Puniceibacterium sp. IMCC21224: one gene and its partner. The protein of the gene in region 1 binds, or shares a complex with, the protein of each later gene. Links are inferred from orthologs where the notes say so. Each region holds a gene or a part of one and is shown on either strand. Other genes may lie near its edges. The genes, in order: ccmB and ccmE.

Region 1 (10,553 bases):
TCGATGCCCAACCTGTTCTATGGCCGGGTTGAGGGGCATAACGACGCTGTCAAGGCGATCACCCAGTCGGGTGAGACGCCGGAACTGGCCGCGCAGGTGGCACAATGGCCGGATTTTCTGCCCTCTGGGCTTGTCAATCTGGGGCTTGATCTGCGCGGTGGTGCGCATCTGCTGGCCGAAGTTCGGGTGGCGGATGTCTATCAATCCCGACTCGAGGCATTGTGGCCCGAAGTGCGCGATGCCCTGCGTCCTGAGCGGGCAGTGGTTGGCACCGTGCGTCTGCAACCTGGACCGGCTGATGCGCTTCGGGTGAAGATTTCGCAACCCGGTGGCATGGCGCGTGCGCTTGAACTGGTGCGCGGTTTGGCGCAGCCGGTGGTGTCGCTGACGGCAGCAGGGTCAAGCGATCTTGACGTGCAGGGCGTGGACGACGAGATCACCATCACCCTGTCCGAGGCCGAGCGCGAGGCGACCGACGACCGCACCATGCGCCAGAGTCTTGAGATTATCCGGCGCCGGATCGACGAGGTTGGCACGCGCGAACCGACGATTCAGCGTCAGGGCGCGGACCGCATTCTGATCCAGGTCCCGGGTGTCGGGTCAGCGGCTGAGCTGAAAGCAATCATTGGCACCACGGCGCAACTGACCTTTCAGCCTGTTGTCGGCCGCGGATCTGACGCACAGGCCAGCGCCGGCATCGGCAACGAGATTCTGCCGGCCGCCGACGAAGAGGGGCTATATTACACGCTGGAACAGGCGCCGGTCGTCACCGGCGAAGAGCTGGTCGATGCCCAGCCCAGCTTTGATCAGAACGGGCGTCCGGCGGTCAGCTTCCGCTTTAACCCGGCGGGCGCGCGTAAATTTGGCGATTACACGGCAGACAACATCGGCAGCCCCTTTGCCATCGTGCTGGACAGCGAAGTGATCAGCGCCCCGGTCATCCAGAGCCATATTGCAGGCGGGTCCGGCATTATCACCGGCAATTTCTCGGTCGAGGAATCGACCAATCTGGCGGTCCTGCTGCGCGCCGGTGCACTGCCTGCCGGATTGGAATTCCTTGAGGAACGCACTGTCGGGCCGGAACTGGGTCAGGACAGCATCGACGCGGGCAAGATCGCAACCATGGTGGCCTTTGCCGCCGTGCTGGTGTTCATGTTCTTGTCTTACGGGCTGTTCGGTGTCTTTGCCAATATCGCCCTGATCTTTAACATCGCGCTGTTGTTTGGTGTACTTAGCCTGATCGGTGGTACGCTGACGCTGCCTGGCATTGCCGGGATCGTGCTGACGGTCGGTATGGCGGTGGATGCCAACGTGCTGGTGTTCGAGCGGATCCGCGAAGAATTGCGCACCGCGCGTGGCCCCGCCCGTGCCATCGAACTGGGTTATGAAAAAGCGCTGAGCGCTATCGTCGACGCCAACCTGACCACGATCATCACGGCTGTGATCCTGTTCGCCATGGGCTCTGGTCCGGTGCGCGGCTTTGCCATCACGCTGGGTCTGGGGATCGTCACCTCGGTCTTTACCGCGATTTATGTCACGCGGCTGATGATTGTGATCTGGTTCGGGCGCACCCGCCCGAAAACCATCGAAGTCTGAAAGGCGGCACTCTGATGCGCATGCGACTGGTTCCCGATAATACCAACGTGGATTTCTTTGGCCGCTGGAAACTGTGGCTGGGTATTTCCGGTGTGATGATGATTGTGGCCTTTGCCTCGTTCATGGTGCAAGGCCTTAACTACGGTATCGACTTTCGCGGTGGGACCACGATCCGCACATCGAGCACTCAAAGCGTCGATGTCGGCGCTTACCGCGATGCGATCTCGCCACTCGGGTTGGGTGATATCACCATAACCGAGGTCTTTGATCCCAGTTTTGCCGCCGATCGCAACGTGGCGATGATCCGCATTCAGGCGCAGGACGATCAAGAGGCGGTGACGGCCGAACTGATCGCAGATGTCGAGTCAGCGCTGGCGGCGACTGTGCCGGACATCAGCTTTGAATCGGTCGAATCCGTCGGCCCAAAAGTGTCAGGAGAGTTGATCCAAACCGCTGTGATCGCCGTGGTTCTCGCCATCGGCGCGGTGCTGATATACATCTGGCTGCGCTTTGAATGGCAGTTCGCGGCAGGCGCGGTTCTGGCGCTGGTGCATGATGTTCTGCTGACCATCGGTGTGTTTTCCGAACTTCAGATACGCTTTGACCTCGCCATCATCGCAGCGCTGCTGACGATTGTCGGCTATTCGTTGAATGATACTGTCGTCGTGTTCGACCGGGTGCGCGAGAACCTGATCAAATACAAAAAGATGCCGCTGAAAGAGGTGCTCAACACTTCGATCAACGAAACGCTGAGCCGGACCATCATGACTTCGCTGACCACGATGCTTGCGTTGGTGGCGATGTTTGTACTGGGCGGTGACGTGATCCGTGGCTTTGTGTTTGCGATGATGTGGGGCATTCTTGTGGGCACTTATTCGTCGATCTTTGTCGCTTCTGCGATCCTGCTCTACCTTGGGGTCAAGCGGGACTGGACCAAGACCGACGCCAAATCGGGCACCCAATTTGCGGATATTGATGCCTGATCCGGCGGTTCGGGCCGTTGGGAATGCCTGATCTGATGGTTCAGTCACTCGCGATCCCGGGGCTGCCCTGGTTGGCGATAGTGGTGTTTGCCGCTGGCCTGGTCTACGGCTTTGTTGGTTTTGGCGCGGCGCTGATCTATATGCCGTTCGCCACGCGACTGCTGCCGATGGAGGTCGCGGTGGCCGCCTTTTCGGTCTCGGCCTTGTCATCACTGTTCACCGTACTGCCGCGCGCCTGGCCACAGGTGGAACGGCGCGGTGTGGCGCTGATGGTGGTCTGCGCCACGTTCAGCGCGTCGGCCGGGATCTGGGTGTTGCGCACCGCCGATATAGATCTGCTGCGCTGGGGAGTCGTCGGGATTACCGGGATCACACTGGCGGCGCTGATCGGTGGCTGGCGCTATCGTACCGTACCACGGGCGCGAACGCGCGCCGCTGTTGGTCTGGCCACGGGATTTGTCGGCGGATCAACCGGGCTGATGGGGCCGGTGATGGTGCTGTTTCAACTGGCAGGCAGCGATTCGGTCGCAACGTCGCGCGCGACGGCGTTGGTCTTTCTGACCATCACCAGTCTGTTGTTGTTGCCGCTTTTGGCGATTCAGGGCCTGCTGACAGGCTCTGCTCTGTGGTTGGGGCTGATCATGCTGGTGCCGTATGGCCTCGGAACGAGAGTAGGTCAGGCGCTGTTTCAACCAGAGAGGGAAGCACTATACTGCACTGCAGCATATGTGCTAATTGGTGTATCAATAGTGTTCGGATTGCCGATCTGGGACTGAACGATCACAAATGGGAGAGGTCACAATGCGCCTCAATGAAGTGATATACAGCGATGCCGTGCCGGTCGAAGCCTACGGTCCTGGGTTCTTTCGCATCGGAGGCCGGGCCGTCAATGGACCGCTGTGCCTGTCGGGTCGCGGCGTCGAACCCTGGGGGGGATTCGACGACAGCGCGACATTGCTCAGCTTTGTCGGTCAGGTTGATGTCCTTTTCTTAGGCACTGGCAGCGAGATCACGCATCTGCCGCCTGCCTTGCGCAACTTGCTGGATGCGGCGGGTCTGGGTGTCGAAGTGATGAATTCGCCTTCGGCCTGCCGGACATACAATGTGCTGCTGTCCGAGGGGCGGCGCGTGGCGCTTGCCGTGTTGCCGGTCTGAGCCATCCGGCATTGGTGCGTCGGCGCATTGCCTCTTGGTGGCTTGTTCCTGAAGCGATTGAGGGACGCGGTGTCCCCTACATCCCTGCGAACTTTGATCAGACTTACCTAAGCTTTGCGGGCAGCAGGGGGCTGTGCGGCGTATTGCAGCTTTTGTGCTGCGGGCGCTTGGGCTAAGTCATGGCCCATGATGTTGAGGGTTGTGGATCTGGCAGTAGCGCGCGGCGGGGTGACTGTGCTTGAGGGCGTCAGCTTTGGTCTGGTGTCCGGGCGGGCATTGGTGCTGCGTGGGCCTAACGGCGTCGGTAAGACCACGATGCTGCGTACCGTGGCCGGGTTGCAGCCGCCCTTCGCCGGTAAGGTCGCGTGCGCAGGCGAATCTCTGGCTTATGGCGGTCATGCGGACGGGCTCAAGGCGATGCTGAGTGTTGCCGAGAACCTGGCCTTCTGGGCCAGCGTGTTCGGGACCAGCGGCATCGACGATGCGCTCGTGGCGTTTGATCTTCAGGACTTGCAGGATCGGCTTGCGGGGACACTGTCTGCGGGGCAAAAGCGGCGGCTGGGGCTGGCGCGGATGATGGTCAGTGGCGCACGAATTTGGATTCTGGACGAGCCAACCGTGTCGCTGGATGCCGCGTCGGTCGATCTGTTCGCCGCAGCGGTGCGGCGTCATCTTGCGACGGGCGGATCGGCCCTTATGGCGACACATATTGATCTGGGCCTGGCCGAGGCCGACACACTGGACCTGACGCCTTTCCGGGCGCGTTGCGTCATGGCATCAGCAGACGAGGCCTTTTTGTGATTGCGTTGTTGCTGCGCGATCTGCGGCTGGCGTTGCGGGCAGGGGGCGGGTTTGGCCTGGGCCTTGCGTTTTTCCTGATCGTGACGGTGATGGTGCCGTTTGGTGTCGGCCCGGACGCGGCCCTGCTGTCGCGGATCGCGCCCGGTGTGCTGTGGATCGGGGCGTTGTTGGCCTGCCTGCTGTCACTGGATCGGATTCTGGCACTGGATTGGGAGGATGGGTCGCTGGATCTGCTGGCCACCGCCCCATTGCCGATGGAAGCCGTGGTGAGCGTCAAGGCGCTGGCCCACTGGATCACCACCGGGTTGCCGCTGGTGCTGGCGGCCCCGGCCCTCGGGGTGTTGTTGAATTTACCACCGTCAGGCTATCTCTGGCTGGTGCTGTCACTGGCGCTTGGTACGCCGGCGCTGTCAGTGATCGGCACCTTTGGCGCGGCGCTGACGGTGGGAATCAAACGCGGCGGGCTGCTGCTATCACTGCTGGTGCTGCCGCTCTATGTGCCGACGCTGATCTTTGGCGCCGAGGTCGCGCGGCGCGGCGCCGAAGGACTGGCCGTCGCCACTCCGCTGGCGATGCTGGGGGGTATCAGCTTTGGCGCGATGGCGTTGTTGCCCTTTGCCTCTGCCGTCGTGCTGCGGATCAATTTGCGATGACCGGATCGCCCAAGCGTAGTTGTGAATTGAACCCGTAAGGGGAGCAGGATAGGAAGCGCCATGTCGTTGTGGGAATATGCAAATCCGGTCAGATTCATCCGTACCACGGACATCGTTTTGCCGTGGATTTCGGTGCTGGCGGTGCTGTGTCTGGTTGTCGGACTGATCTGGGGTTTCTTCTTTACGCCTGACGATTACCGGCAGGGATCGACGGTCAAAATCATCTATCTGCACGTTCCCTCGGCACTTATGGCGATCAATGCCTGGCTGATGATGCTGGTCGCCTCTGTCATCTGGGTTGTGCGCCGACACCACGTCAGCGCGCTGGCGGCCCGCGCGGCGGCGCCGGTTGGTGCTGTGATGACAGTGATTGCCCTGGCCACCGGCGCGATCTGGGGTCAGCCGATGTGGGGCACCTGGTGGGCGTGGGATCCGCGCCTGACCTCGTTCCTGATCCTGTTTCTGTTCTATCTCGGCTACATCGCCCTGTGGGAGGCGATCGAAGATGACGATACGGCCGCCGACCTTACCGCGATCCTGTGCCTGGTCGGATCAGTCTTTGCCTTACTTAGTCGCTACGCGGTAAATTTCTGGAATCAGGGCCTGCATCAGGGGGCATCACTAAGTCTGGACAAGGAAGAGAACGTGGCAGACGTGTTCTGGCTGCCGCTGCTGGTCTGTATTGGCGGTTTTGTCCTGCTGTTTTTGGCGTTGGTGTTCCTGCGTACCCAGACTGAAATCAGGGCGCGACGCACGCGCGCGCTACTGGCACGGGAGCGTCAGGGATAATGCCGGAACTCGGGAAATATGCAGGCGCGGTGCTGTCGTCTTACGCGGTGGCGCTGGGGCTGATCGTTGTGCTGGTGTCGCTTAGCCTGTGGCGTGCCCGCAAGATCCGCGCCGAGCTGGACAAGGTTGAGGCACGGGTGCTGAAAGGACGCAGAAATGGCTAAGATTTCACCGCTGATGATTGCGCCGCCGCTGATCTTTGCAGCCTTTGCCGCGCTGGCTTACGTGGGCATGTACCGCGACGACCCCCAGGGGCTGCCCTCGACCCGGGTGGGACTGCCTGCGCCTGCGATCACTGAAAAGCGGCTGGCGGACTATCCCGGACTGGAACCGGGAATGTTGCACACGGGGCAGGTGACGCTGATCAACTTTTGGGCCAGCTGGTGCCCGCCCTGCCGGGCCGAGCATCCCAAGCTGCTGGAAATGGCGGGGCAGGGTATTCCGATCATCGGTGTGAACTTTAAGGATCAGGCGGGAACGGCTGAAAGCTACCTTGATGATGACGGCAATCCGTTTTCTGCGGTGGCGTTTGATCCGCAGGGCCGCACGGCAATCGAATGGGGCGTGACCGCGCCGCCCGAGACGTTCATTGTCGATGGTGACGGTGTGGTGCTGTTCCGCTTTGCAGGGCCGCTGGTCGGCAGCGACTATGAACAGCGGTTTCTGCCCGCATTGACCGCAGCACAGGCCGACTAAGCGGGGGGCAGCGAACCTCTTCAACCGCTAGGTTTGGCCGGTGGCGCCAAAACGATCCTCCAACACATCGCGGATGGCTGATCCCGCGCGTGGGAACGCCAATTGGGTTGGAAAACCGACCCCGAATACCGCGTAAAGACCGACACGGCCCGGATCTGATGGTTCAGCGTCTCGACCTGTTGTGCTATCAGGTGCGTCTGTACGGGGTAGGCCAGCCCGGGCTCGGGGAGCTTTCAGTCCGATTGCAGGCCAGCCTTGTCGCAAGGCTCAACCTCTTCGGGCTATACTTGGACTGAATCGGCGCTATCTTGAAGTCTAGAACTCTGTCCGCAGGGTCGGATTTACGTCACCCCCGTTTGTCCGGGAACCCGGCGTTCAAGCCCGGGCGCCGTCGGCCGCGCCCCGGCAGAATCAGTGAATCATAATTCGCATTGGGCCACGGCATCGACCGAGGGGCAGGCTTGCGGTGCGCGCGCAGACGCATAGGCCCCCGCCACCATGAGCATGGCCAATGCAATTGCCTGAAGGATTGTGATAAGTTTCATGGTCTCGTGCCTCACAGTTGCCTCCTCTAGGTGGGAGTGTTGCGACAGAGATAAACCGGAGTCGGCCGATTTGTCCGATCACGGGTTCGGGAGCGGCAGAAAGCCGCCAGTGGGATCACGGCCCTCTGTTCGGGCGGGTGGACTGCTGACGATTTCTGTCAGGAGGGCGGGCTATTGCGTGGGTGTCGTAAGTCAAAGGAGACACAGATGCTTACACTATTCCATGCGCCCAATACGCGGTCGACCGGGGTGCTTGCCCTGCTGCACGCGATGGGAAAACGCGATGCCGTTGATGTGCGTGTCGTCGGTCTGCGGCGATCGGATGGGACCGGCGCGGCGGATTCCGCGAACCCGCATCCCGAGGGCAAGGTTCCCACGCTGATGGTCGGAAAGGAAATGCTGCGCGAACGAAATGCGATTGTGTTGTTCCTGACGGATCATTTTCGCTCGGATCTGGGGCGCGACGTCGGTGCGGCGGGGCGCGCGTCGTATCTGCGCTGGCTGGCCTATTACGGCAATGTGGTCGAGCCGGTATTGATCTCTGAGGCTGCTGGCGTTGCAGACCACCCGGCAATGCAGAGCACCTTTCGCGGTCGCCCCGAGATGGAGGCCGAGTTGAGTGCCGCACTCACCGATCAGCCCTTTTTGCTGGGAGACGATTACAGTGCCGCAGATTTACTGATGGCGTCGCCGTTTGTGTGGTTTCCCGAATTCATGCCCGCAGCGCAATCCATCCGCGACTGGGTGGCACGCTGCGGCGCGCATCCATCAGCGGCCTTGGCCGCGCAGGAAGAAGCGCGAATGACGGCTGACGCCTGAGCGATGCATAGAACGCGTCGCCATCCAGCAAAAAGGGCCCCGGCAAAACCGGGGCCCTTTCTTTCGATGTCGTCGCAGCGTGGATCAGGCCGCTTTGGCCAGATTGCGCAGCACGTAATGCAGCACGCCGCCGTGTTCGATGTATTCGATCTCGATCGCCGTATCGATCCGGCACTTGATCTGGATCTCTTTCACCGTGCCATCAGCAAAGGTGATGGTGCAGGGCACAACCTGCAACGGCTGTATCGTATCGAGACCCGAGATTGACACAGTCTCATCCCCGGTCAGGCCCAGCGATTTCCGGGTGTCGCCATTGGTGAATTCGAACGGGATCACACCCATACCAACCAGGTTGGAGCGATGGATACGCTCAAAGCTTTCGGCGACCACGGCCTTGACGCCCAGCAGGGCTGTGCCCTTGGCTGCCCAGTCACGCGACGATCCTGCGCCGTACTGCTCTCCACCAAAGATCACCAGCGGAGTGCCCGCCTCTTGATAGGCCATGGCAGCGTCAAAGATCGCGGCCTGATCGCCATCGGGGCCCTTGGTGTAACCACCTTCGACGCCATCCAGCATCTCGTTCTTGATGCGGATGTTGGCAAAGGTGCCACGCATCATGATCTCGTGGTTGCCCCGGCGCGATCCGTAGGAGTTGAATTCGCGCTGCGGCACCTGGCGTTCAATCAGGTACTTGCCGGCCGGGGTGGTGTCTTTGAACGATCCCGCGGGCGAGATGTGGTCAGTGGTGATCATGTCGCCAAGGATGGCCAGCACACGGGCATCCACGATGTTCGAGATCGTGCCCGGCTCGGTCCCCATGCCCTGGAAATAGGGCGGGTTCTGAACATAGGTCGACGACACCGGCCAGTCATAGGTCTTGGCATCGGTGGTTTTGACACCCTGCCACTTTTCGTCGCCTTTGAACACGTCGGCATATTTCGACAGGAACGCGGCGCGGGTCACAGTGGCCTCGACGGTTTCGGCAACCTCTTGCGTGGTGGGCCAGATATCCTTGAGATAGACCGGGTTGCCGTCCTTGTCCTCGCCCAGCGGGTCGGTGGTGAGGTTGATATTCATGTCACCGGCGATGGCGTAGGCCACAACCAGCGGCGGTGAGGCAAGGTAGTTGGCACGCACGTCGGGGGAAATCCGGCCCTCAAAGTTGCGGTTGCCCGACAGCACAGCGGTGGCGATCAGGTCACCTTCGGAAATTGCCTCGGTGAGTTCGGCCTGAATCGGACCGGAGTTGCCGATGCAGGTGGTGCAGCCATAACCCACAAGGTTAAAGCCGAGCGCGTCGAGGTCCTCTTGAAGCCCAGCAGCCTCAAGATAAGCTGACACAACCTGCGAACCGGGTGCCAGTGACGTCTTGACCCAGGGTTTGCGCGTCAGGCCAAGGGCACGTGCCTTGCGGGCGACGAGACCGGCGCCGATCATCACATAAGGGTTCGAGGTGTTGGTGCAGGAGGTGATCGAGGCGATCACCACAGATCCGTCGCGGATGCTGTAATCCTCGCCCTTGACCTTGACCGACTTGCGCGGATCCATCTTGGCTGCGGTCGCGGGTCCTTCGGCGGCCATGTCTTCGGCCGGGGCAGTGGTGTCGACACCACGGTATTCATTGACGACGTCAAGGAAGGCCGGTGCGGCCATGTCCAGCGTGGTATAGTCCTGCGGGCGCTTGGGGCCCGAGATGGCCGGCACGATTGTCGTCATGTCGAGGGTCAGCGTGTCGGTGTAGATCGGCGCGTAATCGGCACCGCGCCAGAACCCGTTCTCGCGGGCATAGGCTTCGACCAGGGCGACGCGGTCTTCGTCGCGACCAGTGTTGCGCAGATAGCGCAGCGTCTCGTTGTCGATCGGGAAGAAGCCACAGGTCGCGCCGTATTCGGGCGCCATGTTGGCGATGGTCGCACGGTCCGCCAGCGGCAGATGGTCCAGACCTTCGCCGTAGAATTCGACGAACTTGCTGACCACACCTTTGGCGCGCAACATCTCGACAACCTTGAGCACGAGGTCGGTGCCGGTGGTGCCTTCGAGCATCCTGCCAGTCAGTTCAAAGCCGACAACCTCGGGGATCAGCATGGAGATCGGCTGACCCAGCATCGCGGCTTCGGCTTCGATCCCGCCAACACCCCAGCCCAGAACGGCGGCACCGTTGACCATGGTGGTGTGGCTGTCGGTGCCAACCAGCGTATCGGGATAGGCGACCATCTCACCGTTCTGATCCGTGTCAGTCCAGACCGTCTGGCTGAGGTATTCCAGGTTCACCTGGTGGCAGATACCGGTTCCCGGCGGTACAACGCGGAAGTTGTTAAACGCCGACTGGCCCCACTTGAGGAAGGTGTAGCGCTCCATGTTGCGCTCGTATTCACGGTCCACGTTCATCTGGAATGCACGAGGATTGCCAAATTCGTCGATCATGACCGAGTGGTCGATGACCAGATCAACCGGGTTCAGCGGATTGATCTTGTCCGGGTCGCCGCCGAGGCTGATGATCGCGTCGCGCATCGCGG
Region 2 (10,369 bases), 110 kb from region 1 along the record:
CGACGATATCGCCTTTGTCAAAGCACAACTCGCCGCGCCGATCGACGTCAAAGGGTTGGCCAAGGACACCCCCGAGGCGCAAAAGGTGCAGGTTTATTCCGCCTCACTGATGACGATCCGCGTCGATACGCAGGCCGAAGCTGAATATCTTGACGCGCTGGCCACGGCGATGGGGCTGGACGAGACTGCGGTGAACATGTTGCATATGCAGATGGGTTTGCAGCCACTCTATAACTAGGCCCAGCCTATCTCTGACACTGCGGGTCCCGTCACTCCCGGGCCCTAAACTGGCGTTTCCGTTACATGACACGAAACTCAAATCTTGGCCTTGCTCTGGCCACGTTCGGCGCGCTTGTGCTGGGCCCCGATGCGTTGTTGCTGCGACTGTCCGACATGCAGGGCATGCAGATGCTGGGTTGGCGTGGGCTGTGCATGGGCGGCCTGTTTCTGATGATCTGGCTGGCGACGTCGCGCAATCATCGCGCGGATCTGGCGGTGTTGGGGTCTGGCGTCGGCATGATTGTTGTAATCAGCCAAAGTCTGAATGCCATGCTGTTTCCGAACGCGATCGCGCTGGCTCCGGTATCGGTCGTGCTGCTGGCCATCGCCACAGTGCCGGTCTGGTCGGCGCTATTGGCGCGTCTGATATATGGCGAATCGACATCCCGCGCCACCTGGATCACCATCCTGCTGGTTCTGAGCGGCATCGCCATCGCGGTCAGCGGTAAGGGGGATCTGGGTCTGAATCCGCATGCCGCGCTTGGGGCGCTGCTGGGGTTGGGGGTGGCGGCGGCGCTCGCAACCACCTTTGTGACCCTGCGCCACGCCGCCGACGTGCCGATTCTGCTGACCGTCGGGCTGGGTGCGCTGATCGCTGGCATCGTCGGGACAACCGTGACCGGGCCTGCGCAGATGACGACGGGAACGCTGTGGCCAATTTTGCTGGCCAGCATCGTCATCCTGCCGCTGTCATTCTTTGCCCTGTCGCTGGCTGCGCGCCATACGGCTGCGGCCAATGTCAGCCTGCTAATGCTGTTGGAAACCGTACTTGGCCCCGTCTGGGTCTGGTACGGCACATCCGAGGCCCCGACCCCGCGGATGCTATGGGGCGGACTGATCGTTCTGGTGAGCCTTGCGCTCTACCTGAATGGCCTCAGGCGCGCCGCTGTTCTGCGGCGCGCCCAAAGTATCGTATAACCTCAGGCTTAGGCAGCGCGCGCGCTGCTCGATCCACCGCGCGCGGGACGACGACGGCGGTTGCCGTTGCCGGGCTTGGCGCCACCGGGCTTGCCACCGTTGCCGCCACCGCGACGCTGGTTTCCGCCGCCACTGCGGTCTGGCGTGTCCAGACCGGCCCAGGCCGTGCCCGACGCTACGGGAATGCTCATCTTGAGCACCTTCTGAATCGCCTTCAGTTCGCCAATCTCGTCCGGGGCGCAGAATGCAATTGCAGCGCCCTCGCGGCCCGCGCGGGCGGTCCTGCCAATGCGATGCACATAATTTTCCGGCACGTTCGGCAGATCAAAGTTATAGACGTGACGCACCGCCGGAATATCCAGACCGCGCGCGGCCACATCGGTGGCCACCAGCACCCGCACTTGCCCCTCGCGGAATGCCTTGAGCGCACGGTCGCGCTGGCCCTGGCTCTTGTTGCCATGGATGGATGCCGCCGCGAAACCGGCCTTTTCAAGCGATTTCATCAGCTTCTCTGCGCCGTGTTTGGTGCGGCCAAAGACCAGCGCCAGCTCGTCGCGATGCGCGTCCAGCAATTCAATCAACAGTTTGGACTTTTCCGCCTTGGCGATAAAATGCACCGACTGCTCGATCTTGTCCGCGGCCTTGCCCGGAGGGCTGACTTGCACCTTTTCAGGGTCGTTCAGGTATTCGCGCGACAGCTCTTCCATCAGTTTGGGCATGGTGGCTGAGAACAGCATAGTCTGACGTTTGGCCGGCAAATGCCGCGAAATTTGGCGCAGCGCATGGATGAACCCCATGTCGAGCATCTGATCCGCCTCGTCCAGCACCAGAAAGCTGCATTCATCCAGTCGCACGGCGCGACGGTCGATCAGGTCAATCAGACGGCCGGGCGTGGCGACCAACAGGTCGATGCCCTTTTCCAAACGCTTGGACTGGGCGTTAATCGACTGGCCGCCGACGACAACGGTGGTCTTCAGCGGGCTGCCCAAGGTCAGCGCCTTCAGTGTCTCGGCGATCTGGGTGGCCAGTTCGCGGGTCGGTGCAAGTACCAGACCGCGCACCGATTTCGGCGCCGGACGGCCCAGCCCAGAGATCTGCGCCACCAGAGGCAGGCCAAAGGCCGCCGTCTTGCCGGTGCCGGTCTGTGCCAGGCCCATCACGTCACGACCTGCCAACGCGAACGGAATCGCGCCAACCTGAATCGGAGTCGGTTCGGTCAGGCCCATTTCGGTCAAACGCGTCACAAGCGACTTCGGCAGGCCCATGGTTGTAAAATTAGTCAAAAGAGTTCCTTTCGGGCTGCCGGATGACAGCCGCACGATGGACCGCCCTTGCGATCCGTCAGGTGGAGAGGCACAGAACCGGTATCGGGCCGATTGCCCATATACCGTTGCACCCCATGCCCCACGCGTGATTTTGGAAGCAAACGCGGTCTCCGTGACCCACGGTGCATGCTGCACCGGTCAATCTGCTCACGCGGCAGAAGAGATCCGTTGAAGGCCACATGACCCGTGCCCGACCATAAGTCAAGCCAAGAGACAGTGACTCTGACGCATTTGTGGTGTTGGCCTCACCCCTCAGGAGTCGCTAAACCAGTAAAACGACGCGCGCGAGGATTCCATGACCGACACCATCACCAGCCGTTGCGAAGCCAATGGCCTGCGCATGACCGAACAGCGCAGAACCATTGCGCAGGTTCTGGAAGAGGCAACCGATCATCCGGATGTCGAGGAACTTTATGCCCGCGCTTCGGCACGTGATGACCGGATCTCGATTGCCACGGTTTACCGCACGGTCAAGCTGTTTGAAGAGGCCGGGATCCTTGAACGGGTTGAATTCGGTGACGGGCGCGCGCGTTACGAGGATGCAGAACGCGAACACCATGACCACCTGATCGACATGCATTCGGGCAAGGTGATCGAATTCGTCGACCCCGAGATCGAGGCGCTTCAGGAACGGATAGCGCGCAAGCTCGGCTATACCCTCAAGGGGCACCGGATGGAACTGTATGGTGTTCCTCTCAAGAAACCCTGAATCGCCACGAAATGAAGGCGCGCACGCGCCCTGTTAGCGCTAACCGTCCAGTTTACTTTCCGTTGCGGCCTGCTATACGAAATCTAACGCTCAGACATCCAAAAGGGACGATCCCATGAGTACTATCATCGACATCCACGCCCGCGAAATCCTTGACAGCCGGGGCAACCCCACAGTCGAAGTTGACGTGACACTCGAAGACGGAACCATGGGCCGGGCGGCTGTGCCGTCGGGTGCGTCAACCGGCGCCTACGAGGCGAACGAACGCCGCGACGGCGACAAATCGCGCTATATGGGCAAAGGCGTGCTCGAGGCTGTCGCCGCCGTGAATGGCGAGATCGCCGAGGAACTTCTGGGCATGGATGCCACCGAACAGGTCGCCATTGACTTGTCGATGATCGAACTTGACGGCACCGACACCAAATCCCGCCTTGGTGCCAATGCTATCCTGGGCGTCTCGCTTGCTGCGGCAAAGGCCGCCGCCGAATTTAACGGGCTGCCGCTATTTCGCTATGTTGGCGGCACGTCGGCGCGCATGCTTCCGGTGCCGATGATGAACATCATCAACGGCGGCGAACATGCTGACAACCCGATCGATATTCAGGAATTCATGATCATGCCTGTGGCCGCCGCGAACATTCGCGAAGCGGTGCGCATGGGCTCTGAGGTGTTCCACACGCTGAAAAAGGAACTGTCCGCCGCTGGTCTGTCCACAGGTATCGGCGACGAAGGTGGCTTTGCCCCGAACCTTAGCTCTACCCGTGATGCGCTCGATTTCATTTTGAAATCCATCGAAAAGGCGGGCTACAAGCCGGGTGAGGAAATTTACCTCGCGCTGGATTGCGCCGCGACCGAATATTACAAGGGCGGCAAGTACGAGATGAAGGGCGAAGGCAAATCGCTGACGTCCGACGAAAACGTGGCATACCTCGCACAGCTCTGCGCCGACTACCCGATCATCTCGATCGAGGATGGCATGTCCGAGGATGACTGGGATGGCTGGAAGGCACTGACCGACGCACTGGGTGACAAGATCCAGCTGGTGGGTGACGATCTGTTCGTGACTAATCCGGCCCGTCTGGCGATGGGAATCGAGAAGGGCTGTGCCAACTCCATGCTGGTCAAGGTCAACCAGATTGGCACCCTGACCGAGACGCTAAAGGCGGTAGACATGGCCCATCGCGCCCGCATGACCAACGTGATGTCGCACCGTTCCGGTGAAACCGAAGATGCCACCATCGCCGACCTCGCCGTGGCCACCAACTGCGGCCAGATCAAAACCGGTTCTCTGGCCCGCTCTGACCGGCTGGCCAAATATAATCAGCTGATCCGAATCGAAGAGATGCTGGGAGAAACGGCTGAATTTGCTGGAAAATCCATTCTCAAGTAAAGTGAGTGCGCGCGGGCAGTCGTTCGCGCGCCTAACCTGCCCACGATGACAAATCCCTTAATCCACGCGGCGCAAAGCGACACCGAACTGGCCGCCGTACGTGAGCTGTGCTGGCGATACCGTGCGCATCTGCTTACCCATGACGGTGCGATGCGCGTGCTGACGGACACGTTTTATCCGGAACACGACTATGCGTCCCTGCTGACCCGGATCGACGAGGAACATGCGCCACCTGACGGGGCGCTATTGCTCGCCAGCTCTGGAACCCAATTTTTGGGCTGTGGGATGTACCGCCGGTTTGATGCCACGAGTTGCGAGATCAAGCGCGTCTATGTCGATGATGCGGCGCGGGGAATGGGGTTGGGACGTGCGCTGATGCAGGCACTTTTGGATCAGGCGCGGGTCGCGGGCTATACGACTGCGCGGCTCGATACGATGAAGTCACTTTTGGGGGCACGGGCGCTTTATAATACCCTCGGGTTTCGCGAAACCGGACCGTACTATGATGTCCCAGATGTCGCGCGCGGCCATCTCTGTTATTTTGAGTATGATCTGACCCTCGACTGAGCGGGTCAAAAGGGCTCAGCTGCCCGGCTTTGGCGCAGGTTCCTGATATATGCCCTGCTCTTTGAGGGCGTCTATCACCTCTTTCGGCATATATGTCTCATCGTGTTTGGCAAGGATTTCAGTGGCTTCAAAGGTTCCGTTCACGTATCGACCTGTGCCAACCATCCCCTGTTTCTCATCAAAAAGATCAGGCAGCACACCCGAATAGACCACAGGCACCGAAGCACCGCCGTCCGTCACAATGAACCGGATCTCGGCCCCCTGACCGCGCAGGAGCGACCCTTCTTCAACCAGCCCTCCAATGCGAAACACCTCGGATGGGCTCGGCGGCGTTTCCATCACCTGGCTGGGCGAGCGGAAAAAATTGATGCCGTCGCGCATTGCATAGCCGATCAGCCCGGTTGAGATCACCAAAGCAACCGCCGCCAGCGCAAAAACCTGAATGCGTCGCTGTTTTTTGAGTGATTTCAATGCCATACCCTGACCTCCTCAGCCTTTTTTGAACCGCACATCAGGGAAAACAAGGAACCAGCATCAAGCCCGCGGTCTCATCTTCACCCAGCATCAGATTGGCGTTTTGCAACGCCTGCCCCGAACTGCCTTTGGTCAAATTGTCCAGCGCGCCCACCACGATGGCACGGCCATTGATCCGGTCACCAGTCACACCGATGTGACAGAAGTTCGAGCCGCGCACGTGATGCGTAGACGGTGTTTCACCAAACGGCAGAACGAAAATGAACGGCTCTTCCTCATACGCATTTTGCAACGTTTTATAAACAGCTTGCGGGTCACCTTTGACGTATGTGGTGGCCAGAATACCGCGATTTGCAGGCATCAGATGCGGGGTAAACTGAACCTGAACCTCCTGCCCCGCAATGGCAGAAAATTCCTGATCAAATTCACCCTGATGCCGGTGGGTGCCGCCGACGGCATAGGCATTGTACCCCTCGGACAGTTCCGCATGCAGAAGATTTTCCTTAAGGCTCCGCCCAGCCCCCGAAACCGCACATTTCATGTCGAGGATAATATCCGTAAGGTCGATCACAGCCTCCGCGATCAGCGGCCGCAGGATGAATTGCCCGATTGCCGCGTTGCAGCCTGTCCCGGCAACCAGACGCGCGCTGGCGATCTCATTTCGGTAGAACTCGGTCAGCCCGTAAACCGCCTCTGATTGCATCTCGATCGCGGCATGATCGTTGCCATACCATTTCTTGTATTCTGCCGGATTGCGCAGCCGAAAATCCGCGGACAAATCAACGATTTTTAACGATTTTGGCAGTTTGCTGATCACCTCTTGGCTGGTCTTGTGCGGCAGCGCGCAGAAACACAGATCCACGGTATCAAAATCAATCTGTTCCCACGTTACCAGATCCGGCAGCGTCAGATGGCGCAGATGCGGAAACACCTGGGCCATGCTCTGGCCCGCCTTGGAATTCGCCGCCAGCGCCACAATCTCCATGCTGGGATGGGTGGCAATCAGGCGGATAAGTTCGGCGCCAGTATAGCCGCTCGCTCCGATGATGGCGATCTTGTGGGTCATGTCATGCTCCGAATGCGCGGGCCATGCCGCGCTGTCCTGTAGTTCTATCCGAGGGGGCCAACCGAGGCCAGCCCACGACGATCACGCTTTCTCAAACACAATCCGTCGTCGCAGGAACTGTGTGGCGCGATCTGAAACACGGCGCGGATCTCCCGTGGTCAGGAACTTTGACTCGTCCCCCCGACCCAGCATTCCGGGATGACGTATCAGATAGTCGGCCAGCGACTCGGCCACAAGATTGGCCTGAGAATAGACGCTGACATTTGCCCCCAACGCGTCCTGAAACGCCTCCTGCATCAGCGGATAGTGTGTGCAGCCCAGGATCGCGGCCTGCGGTTCCGGCATCTTGCGTTTCAACGCGTCCACGTGCGACCGTACCAGCGCTTCGGCAAGGATCAGGTCGCCATCCTCAATAGCATCGACAACACCACCGCAGGCCTGCGCCTCGACATCGACACCAATCGCGCGAAACGCCAGTTCACGCTGGAACGCGCGGCTGCGCACTGTAGCGGGTGTCGCAAACAGCGCCACATGTTTGACCGCCACTTCGCGCGGTGGGGAATTGTCGCCCCATTGCCGCTCTGTCATCGCTTCGATCAGAGGGACAAAGACGCCCAGAACACGTTTTTCCGGCGGCAGCCAGCTTTCTTGCATGCGCCGAAGCGCCGCAGCGGACGCCGTGTTGCAGGCCAATATGACCAGATCGCAGCCCGCCGCCCACAGGCGTTCAACGGCGGCGCAGGTCAGTTGATAGACGTCATCGGCATCACGTACGCCATAAGGCGCATTGGCGCTGTCGCCCAGGTAGACAAACGGCACCTCGGGCAATTTTTTCACCACGGCGTCCAGAACCGTCAGCCCACCCAGCCCAGAATCAAACACCCCAACCGCCATTGAAACACTATCCTTTATGCGCAGGCGCTTACGCCTTGACCTTGTGCTTTTCCTCGAACTCAAAGCCGTAGTCACACGACACGAGCGGGTTTGGAGACAGGTCATACGTCGCTTTGCGCAGGAAATCCATCATCGCGCGCGAGTCTTTGGTATGGGGTTGCAGCACCTCGGGGGGAATTGGCTGGCCGATGACGACCTGAACCGGCGTATCCACCCGTTTGTGGAATTCCTTGATCAGCAGCCCCATACGCAGCGTCGTGTGCAGATGGCTCGCTACTTGGAACAGGCGGCTTGTGTGACCATCAAAATAGATCGGCACTACGGTTGCACCGCTTTTGGCCACCATTCGGGCGGTAAAGCTGCGCCAGCCCGGATCCATCGGCCGGGAAAAGGGTTTCGCTGCGGTGGACACCGTGCCGCCTGGAAAGACACCGATCGCGCCACCATCCCCCAGATAACGCAGCGCCTCTTTGCGCGTCTCAACATTCAACGCGACCGCTTCTTTGGTTTCGTCGAACGAAATTGGCAGGATCACGCGTTCAAGATCCTGGGCCTTGCGAAACACCCGGTGGGCCAGAATGCGAAAATCTCCGCGCGCCACCGACAGAATGTGGCCCAGCATCAACCCATCCAGGATGCCATATGGATGGTTCGCAATGACAATTAGCGGCCCGGTCTTGGGGATGTTGTCGATCGCGCCACCAATCACATCGAGGCCCAGACCGTAGCGCTCGACGATGACCTGCCAGAAGTCCCGGCCTTTGGCGACTTCGGCCTCGTACCCTTTGGCGCGTTTGATCAGGCTGATCCGCCCAGTGGCGTTTTCCATCAGGCGGATCATCGCCCGTCCCGATCGGGTACTGGCAGAGTAGGAATACGAAATGTCGCGGGCGATGTGATGCGTTACGGGCATCTGGCAGATTCTCCGAAGGTGCGGCCCGTCAAATGGGTTTTTTCTGTTGTGACCAGTAAGTGTAACATCTGCGTAAATGTTGTATGACTGATCACTCCGCAGCGTGGCGCACCGGCGCGCCGCCCGCGCGAATGGTCGCCAGCAACTCTTCCCGGCGCTTTGCCGCCTTTATCTCTGCCGCCTCTTTTACCGGCCCAAAACCTTTGATCTGCATCGGTAATTCAGCCAGTGCGACGACAGCGTCCATCGTTTCGGGCCGGACATCCGCCAGAATTTTGGCCATATCCGCCTCGTATTGGCTGATCAGATCGCGTTCCATCCTGCGCTCTTTCGTGCGGCCAAAGGGATCGAATGGCGTGCCGCGCAGCTTGCGCAGTTTTGCCAGAACAGCGAACCCGCGCAGCATTCCCGGCCCGAACTGGCGTTTGATCGGTCGACCGTCGGCACCGGTCTTGCTCAGGATCGGCGGCGCGAGGTGGAAGGACAAGCGAAAATCGCCATCAAACTGTTCAGCGGCCTTGGCGCGGCTGTGCAACAGCAGCCGGGCCACCTCGTATTCATCCTTGTAACTCAGCAGCTTGTGATATCCCTTTGCGACCGCTTCCCGCAGCCTGGGGTTTTCGATACCGTCAACCAGCTTGCGATAGCGCCGCGCGAGCGCCTTGCCCTGATACGCGATCAGATGATCGGATCGAAAGGCGATACGTTCCTCTAGGGTTTGCGGCAAAATCAGTACTTTGGGGGGCAATATTGCATTTACATCATCCGTATGCGTCACCGCCCAGCGACCGATTTCGAACGCCCGCAGGTTCCGGTCAACGGCGGCACCATTCAGCCGAATTGCTGCCTCGATCGCGGATTTTCTCAGCGGCACAAGGCCCCGTTGCCAGGCGGCACCAAGGATCATCATGTTGGAGAATATCGAATCCCCCAGCGTGACGCGCGCCAGTTCAGAAGCATCAAACAGCACAATCCGATCTTGAAGCCGGGCCTCAAGAGCAAGCTGTAACCGGTCCGTTGGCAATGAGAATTCAGTATTTCTGGTAAAGTCACCTGTGATAATCTCGTGACTGTTCACCACTCCGCCAGTACGACCGCTGCGCATCAGGCCCAGTGTCTTGGCTCCGGCTGACACCACCAGATCGCCACCGATCAGTGCATCACATTCACCAGTTGCGACCCGTATCGCACTGATATCCTCGGGAGTTTCCGCAAGACGGCAATGGATATGCACCGCGCCTCCCTTTTGAGCGAGCCCCGCCATCTCCATCATCCCGGCGCCTTTGCCGTCGATCTGTGCGGCCTGAGCCAGCACCGCGCCAATGGTCACCACGCCTGTACCGCCAACGCCCGTCACAATCACGTTCCAGGTGCCATCGATCACCGGCAGAACCGGATCAGGCAAGTCAGGCAAGGTCAGGTCGGTGGTTTGATCCTTGCGGATCGTCGCCCCTTCCAAGGTGATAAACGACGGGCAAAACCCCTTGAGACAGGAAAAATCCTTGTTGCACGACGACTGGTCGATGGCGCGCTTGCGACCCAGTTCGGTCTCGACCGGGACAATGGACACGCAGTTGGACTGGACGCCGCAGTCGCCGCAGCCTTCACAGACATCTGTGTTGATAAACACGCGCTTGTCGATATCGGGAAAGCTGCCCCGCTTGCGACGGCGACGTTTTTCGGCGGCGCAGGTCTGGACATAGACGATGGCGGATACGCCGGGATGATTGGCGTAGGTTTTCTGGATTGTCTCCAGCTCGCCCCGCTCGGCCTTGTCTATGTCGGCGGGGTAAGCCGCCAGATCGACATCCTCTTTCTCGTCATAGACCAGCGC

Evidence for each region.
Region 2: the proteins of ccmB (region 1) and ccmE are in contact, whole or in part, in a solved structure (PDB 8CE8), measured with the Escherichia coli proteins. The link is inferred for Puniceibacterium sp. IMCC21224 from one-to-one orthologs.

What each region holds. Positions count from the first base shown.
Region 1 is NZ_LDPY01000001.1:2,186,933-2,197,485, reverse strand. The notes cover bases 3,434-6,359. They hold ccmB (heme exporter protein CcmB), read left to right. Parts: upstream 3,434-4,531; coding sequence 4,532-5,188; downstream 5,189-6,359. Other genes in these bases: IMCC21224_RS10070 (DsbE family thiol:disulfide interchange protein), read left to right, coding at 6,134-6,359; ccmD (heme exporter protein CcmD), read left to right, coding at 5,977-6,141; IMCC21224_RS10080 (heme ABC transporter permease), read left to right, coding at 5,249-5,977; ccmA (heme ABC exporter ATP-binding protein CcmA), read left to right, coding at 3,921-4,535; IMCC21224_RS10095 (Mth938-like domain-containing protein), read left to right, coding at 3,434-3,734. Also shown: protein translocase subunit SecD, read left to right, coding at 1-1,596; protein translocase subunit SecF, read left to right, coding at 1,611-2,579; IMCC21224_RS10100 (sulfite exporter TauE/SafE family protein), read left to right, coding at 2,603-3,355; more of IMCC21224_RS10095, read left to right, coding at 3,381-3,433; more of IMCC21224_RS10070, read left to right, coding at 6,360-6,673; IMCC21224_RS28835 (hypothetical protein), read right to left, coding at 7,093-7,218; IMCC21224_RS10065 (glutathione S-transferase family protein), read left to right, coding at 7,426-8,037; aconitate hydratase AcnA, read right to left, coding at 8,122-10,553. UniProt on the Escherichia coli protein: Required for the export of heme to the periplasm for the biogenesis of c-type cytochromes.
Region 2 is NZ_LDPY01000001.1:2,301,060-2,311,428, forward strand. What follows is about bases 3,935-6,676. They hold ccmE (cytochrome c maturation protein CcmE), read right to left. Parts: upstream 5,666-6,676; coding sequence 5,204-5,665; downstream 3,935-5,203. Other genes in these bases: eno (phosphopyruvate hydratase), read left to right, coding at 3,935-4,621; IMCC21224_RS10640 (GNAT family N-acetyltransferase), read left to right, coding at 4,667-5,188; argC (N-acetyl-gamma-glutamyl-phosphate reductase), read right to left, coding at 5,700-6,676. Also shown: IMCC21224_RS10615 (tellurite resistance TerB family protein), read left to right, coding at 1-238; IMCC21224_RS10620 (DMT family transporter), read left to right, coding at 304-1,197; IMCC21224_RS10625 (DEAD/DEAH box helicase), read right to left, coding at 1,206-2,480; IMCC21224_RS10630 (Fur family transcriptional regulator), read left to right, coding at 2,818-3,231; more of eno, read left to right, coding at 3,347-3,934; more of argC, read right to left, coding at 6,677-6,728; murI (glutamate racemase), read right to left, coding at 6,810-7,622; IMCC21224_RS10660 (lysophospholipid acyltransferase family protein), read right to left, coding at 7,651-8,535; IMCC21224_RS10665 (indolepyruvate ferredoxin oxidoreductase family protein), read right to left, coding at 8,627-10,369. UniProt on the Escherichia coli protein: Heme chaperone required for the biogenesis of c-type cytochromes. Transiently binds heme delivered by CcmC and transfers the heme to apo-cytochromes in a process facilitated by CcmF and CcmH.